2 regions of the Aminipila terrae genome follow, and region 2 is predicted to be linked to the other one. Evidence: predicted binding sites of a transcription regulator. Region 2 holds the regulator's gene; the other holds the start of a gene.
The links. The regulator HrcA, encoded in region 2, represses chaperone genes, less so after heat shock. The targets are predictions, from matches to a motif close to TTAGCACTCNNNNNNNNNGAGTGCTAA.
Positions count from the first base shown of each region.

Region 1: Ami3637_RS03935 (Hsp20/alpha crystallin family protein) is a predicted target of HrcA. The motif match lies at 1,616-1,642, and genes of this name have one in related genera.

Region 1 covers NZ_CP047591.1:839,754-843,179, reverse strand. Annotated here, with positions in the region: gene Ami3637_RS03950 (TetR/AcrR family transcriptional regulator) at 1-221, shown strand, start outside; gene Ami3637_RS03945 (zinc ribbon domain-containing protein) at 239-475, shown strand; gene Ami3637_RS03940 (dienelactone hydrolase family protein) at 509-1,099, shown strand; gene Ami3637_RS03935 (Hsp20/alpha crystallin family protein) at 1,121-1,570, opposite strand; gene Ami3637_RS03930 (sensor domain-containing diguanylate cyclase) at 1,799-2,725, shown strand; gene Ami3637_RS03925 (M56 family metallopeptidase) at 2,823-3,426, opposite strand, start outside.
Region 2 covers NZ_CP047591.1:209,475-212,900, forward strand. Annotated here, with positions in the region: gene dnaK (molecular chaperone DnaK) at 1-1,111, opposite strand, end outside; partial or broken gene grpE (nucleotide exchange factor GrpE) at 1,126-1,721, opposite strand; gene hrcA (heat-inducible transcriptional repressor HrcA) at 1,714-2,760, opposite strand; gene Ami3637_RS01005 (ABC transporter ATP-binding protein) at 2,983-3,426, opposite strand, start outside.

The DNA of each region.
Region 1 (3,426 bases), 630 kb from region 2:
TGATACAGTCTGCTGTGTCCTTTCATCTGACACAGGTTGCGGAAAGAGAAATGGAAAAACATATTATCAAAAGGATGCCTTTAAATCTTATGTTTAATACATGGCTGGGGCTTATACATTATTATCTGGCAAACAGGGATTTATTTGCACCGGAAGGATCTGTCATTTCAAGATACGGAGAAGAATGGGTTCAACACTTTATGAATTTAATTTCTTTATAAAAAGGAGGATAAGAAAGATGAAAATGTGTATTGCATGTGGTATGCCTATGAAGGCAAAAGAAGATTTTGCAATGGGTGATGAGAGTAAGGACTATTGCAGGTACTGTGCCAGACCAGATGGTTCTATGCAGTCTTACGATGAAAAACTGGAAGGCATGACTGATTTTATTGTCAGAACTCAGGGCTTGGATAAAGCTGCCGGAGAAAATGCAGCTAGAGGTATGATGGAAAAGCTGCCGGCCTGGAAAAAATAATTATAAAAGTAATTATATAAGGAATTTGATAAAATGCTGAAATATATAAATCATAATCAGATGGCGTGCATTGTTTTGCATGAGATTTATGGCATAAATGATTTTATTAGAAATATCTGTCTTCAATACCATCAGGAGGGGGCTGATGTTTACTGCCCCGACTTACTGAAAAAGGAAAGCCACTTTCACTACGGGGAAGCTGCAGAAGCATACTCCTATTTTACTAGTGAGATTGGGTTTGAGGTCTATAGAGATATTCTCGATTTAATAAAAGAGTTGAAAGAATCCTATGAAAGGGTAGTTGTTATAGGATTCAGCATTGGCGCTACTATTGCATGGCGATGCTGCCAAAGTTCATATTGTGATGCAGTTGTAGCCTGCTATGGCTCCAGAATAAGAGACTATCTACATTTAGAACCTAAGTGCAAAACTTATCTGATGTTTGCGGAAATGGATTCTTTTGATGTGGATTTTGTATGTAAAGAGTTGTTGAAAAAACAAAATACTGAAATACTCAGGATAAATGCACATCACGGTTTTCTGGATAAATATTCGGCTTCCTTTGATCAGGAAAAATCTGACTATTTTAATTTGCAGAGGAAAAAATGGGGAGTTTTTCATTAACTCCCCATTTTATTGATGTTACTATTTTATTTCTATTTGCAGTTTGTTAGAAGGCTGTTCAATTTTTGGAAGAGAAATCTTCAATATACCATCTTCCAGTTTTGCTTCCACAGTAGCCACATCTATATCTTTTAGATAAACAGAACGCTGCATGGAACTGCTTCTGCGTTCTCTGTGAAGAAAATTCTCTTTTTCTTCATTTATTTCTTCATTTTTTTCTACTTTGATGATTAGGTAATCATTTTGATAATCCAGTTTAATTTCTTCTTTTTTTGTGCCAGGCATTTCTGCTTCTACAAGATAGGCATTTCCCTGATCTTTTACGTCCAGCTTAAAGGCTTGGCTGCCAGGATTTCTAAGACTGAACGGATTGTCACTGAAAAAGTCATCTAACATATTGTAGAAGTCTATAAAATCGTGCCCGTCTCGCTTCTGAAGCTGATTTCTGTTTAAAGGTGTTAATCCAAACATATTGACTCCTCCTTTTGATATATGAAATATATTATATAACTTTTGTTAGCACTCTATAATAGTGAGTGCTAACTTTAAATAAAGAATACCTCCGGCTTTTATTTTTGTCAATAGAAAAAAAGAAATATTTTAAAAACTTTATTTTATTAAAGGAATTGATTTGATAAAATTATGCAAGGATATATAATGTGCATATAGCAATTGAAAAATAATGTTGGGGTAATAATCATGTATAATATAAAGGAATATAATCGATATAAATATGTACTGGAAAACATTAAAGATATTATTTGGGAAATGGATGCCAGTTTAGTCTTTACTTTCGTCAGTGAGGCTTCAGAAGAAACAGCTGGTTATAAGGCAGAGGAACTAGTTGGCCGGTGCATGCTGGATTTTCTTACCCCAGAATCAAAGAATTATGTTGCACAAAAATGGAGAGAAAGGTTTACAGGCACAGAAAATTTGAAAAAAATCATATTATATGATGTTCAGTTTGTGTGCAAAGACGGAAGTTTAATATGGGTAGAAGTTTCTGTAAAACCCATTATTAACAATGATAAATTAATGGGTTATATTGGAGTTACAAGAGATATTTCAGAAAAGAAAAGTCATGAAGAAGAATTAAAAAAATATATTGAGGAACTTAAATACGCCAATAAAAGATTAGAAGAAATGGCTACCTTTGATATGCTCACAGGAGCATACAACAGGAGGAAATTTGAATACTTCGTTAAAATGTCCATTGAGAAAAAAGAAAATTCAGGGATATCCTTTTGCATCATTATGTTTGACATAGACTTTTTTAAGAAGGTAAATGATACTTTCGGACATAGAGAGGGAGACCGCATATTAAAAGAAATAACTGCAATCGTAAAAAGCAGTTTAAGGGAGCAGGATAAAGTATTCCGATGGGGAGGAGAAGAATTTATCATTCTTTTGCCGGAGTTACCCCTGGAAAGAACGGAAGAAATAGCAGAAAGTCTCAGAAAGGCAGTAGAACAAAATGATTTTGGAATAAAAAATCACCCTGTTACCATAAGCCTGGGAATTGGGGAATATGTAATTAATGACAGCATAGAACAGTTTGTTTCACGTGTTGATAATGGCTTATTAAAAGCTAAATCCACAGGACGGAACCGGGTGATAATAGGATAGCTTTTTACAATGTCAAATATTTATTTAATCAAAAATGCCGGATAAAACAGGGGAACCCCCAGTTTATCTGGCATTCTATTCTTTTTATATAATCCTATCAATTAACTTTAAATAATGAATATAACATGTCAGCTCTCATATAGGTGAGGGTTCCAATTGTTCCATCGGGAGTATAAAGAAGTCCGTACTCGCCATTTTTAAAGTCAACAGCATTATAACTATATTTTCCAGTATCTGAATGTATCACCTTTTCCACAGGCACCAATGAACCTTTAAATGGATTATTCAGAGGTTTATAGGGTATCTCAACCAGGTTATTATCTGATACCGTATAAACAAACATTTTTTTGCTGCTCACGGGATGTAGCTGTACCGTGCTTCCATCCTCGCTTACGGAAACTTCACAATAATTATCTCCCTGTGTTGCGTCACATTTCAAGGCTTTTAAATCAAGACTGCGAACAATCTGCAAAGTATTTAAGTCGTATACATAAAGCCCAAAATATCCATGAAAAATTACAGTGGTATCTGAGGCATAATCCAGAACAGCCATATCTGCTCCAAGGCTTTGCTTTGCCGTCCATTGTGCCTGTAAAGGTACAAGCTCTGTCTGACTTTTTTCTGACAGGTTAATCTGATCTAATCTTTCCATTAATTTTGAAAGGTCTTTTGGACTCTTCCCATACTCCCGTACATCACAT
Region 2 (3,426 bases):
GTGAAAGTGGAGTTACATCAAGCAACAATACATCGTTTACTTCACCTGTTAATACACCAGCCTGAATAGCTGCACCAACAGCCACGCATTCATCTGGGTTGATACCCTTAAATGGTTCTTTACCAGTTACTCTCTTAACAGCATCCTGAACTGCAGGAATTCTTGTTGAACCACCAACCAGGATTACCTTGGCAATATCAGCATTTGTTACGCCAGCATCCTTCATAGCTTTCTGCATTGGTTCAATTGTTCTGTTTACAAGATCTGAAGTTAACTGATCAAACTTGGCTCTTGTAATGTCCATATCCATATGCAGCGGGCCGTCAGCACTTACAGTAATAAATGGAAGGTTGATGTTAGCTGTCTGTGAACTTGACAGTTCCTTCTTAGCTTTTTCTGCTGCTTCCTTTAATCTCTGGTGAGCCATCTTGTCTGTTCTTAAATCAATGCCATGTTCCTTTGCAAAGGTATCTGCCATGTAATCGATAAGTACCTTATCAAAGTTATCTCCACCCAGCTTAGTATCACCATTTGTAGCAAGTACTTCAAATACGCCATCACCCAGTTCAAGAATAGATACATCAAATGTACCGCCACCCAGGTCATATACTAAAATCTTGTGGTGACCATTATCTTTATCAAGGCCATAAGAAAGAGATGCTGCTGTAGGTTCATTGATAATTCTCTTTACATCAAGACCTGCAATCTTACCTGCATCTTTTGTAGCCTGTTTCTGAGCATCTGTAAAGTAAGCTGGTACTGTAATAACAGCTTCTGTTACCTTACCTCCAAGATAACTTTCTGCATCTGCCTTTAACTTACTTAAAATCATAGCTGAAATATCCTGTGGAGTGTATTGTTTTCCATCAATTTCAACTTTATAATCAGAACCCATGTGAGTTTTAATGGATGAAATAGTTCTGTCTGGGTTAGTGATTGCCTGTCTTTTTGCAGTTTCACCAACTAATCTTTCACCATTTTTTGTAAAACCAACTACTGATGGAGTAGTTCTGTTTCCTTCTGCATTAGCAATTACTACAGGTTCGCCACCTTCAAGAACAGCTACGCAGGAATTTGTAGTACCTAAGTCTATACCTATTACTTTTCCCATAATATATTACCTCCCTAATTTGCGACCTTAACCATACTAGGTCTTATTACTTTACCATTTAGCTTATATCCTTTTTGTAGGACTTCAGTTACACAGCCACTTTCATATTGGCTGCTTTCCTCTGTCATTACTGCGTTGTGGAAATTTGGATCAAATTCAATTCCCAATGCTTCTATTTCTTCTAATCCGCTTTTTTCCAGTACCCCTTGAAAATTTTAAATATATTGTTCATACCCTGAACAAAACCTTCGTCACCCTCGCCGTGTGCAAGAGCTCTCTCAAAGTTATCTATAACATCAAGCAATTCTGAAACGATTTTCTCGTTTGCATATGCATAAATGTCGCATTTCTCTTTTTCGGTTCTTCTTTTATAGTTCTGAAAATCTGCCATAAGTCTGAGATACTTTTTGTTTAGTTCCTCGTCTCCTGCTGCAGCCTCTTCTGTTTGTTTACCATCTGCCTCATCTGTCAGTGTTTCTTCAGTTTCCCCTTCAACACATTTTTCTTCAGCATTCTCATTTTCTGTTATAGCTTCCGTATCATCAGTTACCTGAGTGTCCACATCTTCAATGGCATCCTTATTTTCAGTAGCTGTCTGATCTTTATTCATCGTCCTCGTTACCTCCTGTCAGTTTAAAAGTGTTATTCAAATTTTCTGTTACATACTCGATAACGGAAGTTACCTCGTCGTATTTCATCCTTGTTGGTCCAATTACACCTATCTTTCCAACAAGCTTACCATCTATATGATAAGTTGCTGTAATCAGGCTGCAATCCTGCATCATATCATCAGCATTTTCATTTCCTATGGTTATGATTACACCATTTTCCCTGTTTATAAGTTTCCTGGTGAAATCCTCTTTTTTATCCAGCAACTCTAAAAACATTTTCGCCTTATCTATATCATTGTACTCTGGTATAGAAAATATATTGGTAAGCCCATCCATGTACAAATTTACATTTAACATCTTTTCAAGAGTTCTCATGAAATTTGGCATAATATTTTCTGCCAGAGTTTCCATGGCCTCTAAATCTGTTTCAAAACACTTTATGATATCAACAGTTAATGCTTCACTTATGGTTTTACCTCTAAAGTTATAAGTCATGGATTTTGATAATAACTCAAGATTTTCCTTTGTATATGGGGCTTTAAGCTTAAGTGCCGTATTAGAAACTTTACCACTTTCTGCTACAATCATAAGTACTACAGTACTGCTGTCAACAGGAAGAATATTGATAAATCTAAGCATATCTTCATCTGTTTTCGGTGTCATGGCAAAAGATGTCAGATTTGTTATCTCAGATAACAAACTGGCAGCATGCTCTATCGTTTTTTCAAATTCAGATATATCACTATGAAGTTTGTCTGATATGACCTGTTTTTCCTCAATAGTAAGCTCCTTCTTTCTCATAAGTTCATTTACATACAGTCTGTATGCTTTATCAGAAGGAACCCTGCCTGCGGAAGTATGAGGATGTGTTAAAAATCCCATATCTTCCAAATCCGACATTTCATTGCGAATAGTAGCTGGGCTAACGCCTAACTCATACTTTTTGGAAAGAGTTCTGGATCCAACCGGTTCACCTGTTCTGATGAAATCACCGATAATAGCTTGTAATATTCTCAATTTCCTTTCGTTTAAATCCATCTTTCTCACCCTTCCTTGTTAGCACTCGCTTAGCATGAGTGCTAATCACATTTTTAATTTAACACTCTTAGATATTAATGTCAACACTTCTTGTAAAAAAATATATAATTTTTCATTTTAACCACTGAAATTAACCTGTATTATATAAAAACCGGCAATGCCAAATAAAATATTTGGACAATGCCGGCTTCTAACAGTAAATATTCTTTTTATTTACTAATTTTATTTATTTTTTTTGCCTAAGTAAGCCTCCTGTATGGTTGAATCCGCCAAAAGATCCTTTGCACTTCCTGAAGCGGTAATCACTCCCTGCTCCAATACATAGGCCTTGTCTGCAACAGAAAGAGCTTTAAAGGCATTTTGTTCTACAAGCAGCAGTGTTTTACCCATTCGTTTAATCTCTACTATAATCTCAAATATAGTATTAATTAAAAGAGGCGCTAATCCTAAGGACGGTTCATCCAGCATAATCAGATTGGGATTAGACATAAGTCCTCTTCCCATAGCAAGCATCTGCTGCTCACCTCCAGATAAAGTACCTGAAATCTGTTTTTCTCTTTCTTTTAATCTCGGAAAAAGATTATACACTTTTTCAAAATCCTCATTAATGCCTTTGGTATCATTTCTAAGATACGCACCCATTTTTAAGTTTTCATGTACCGTAAG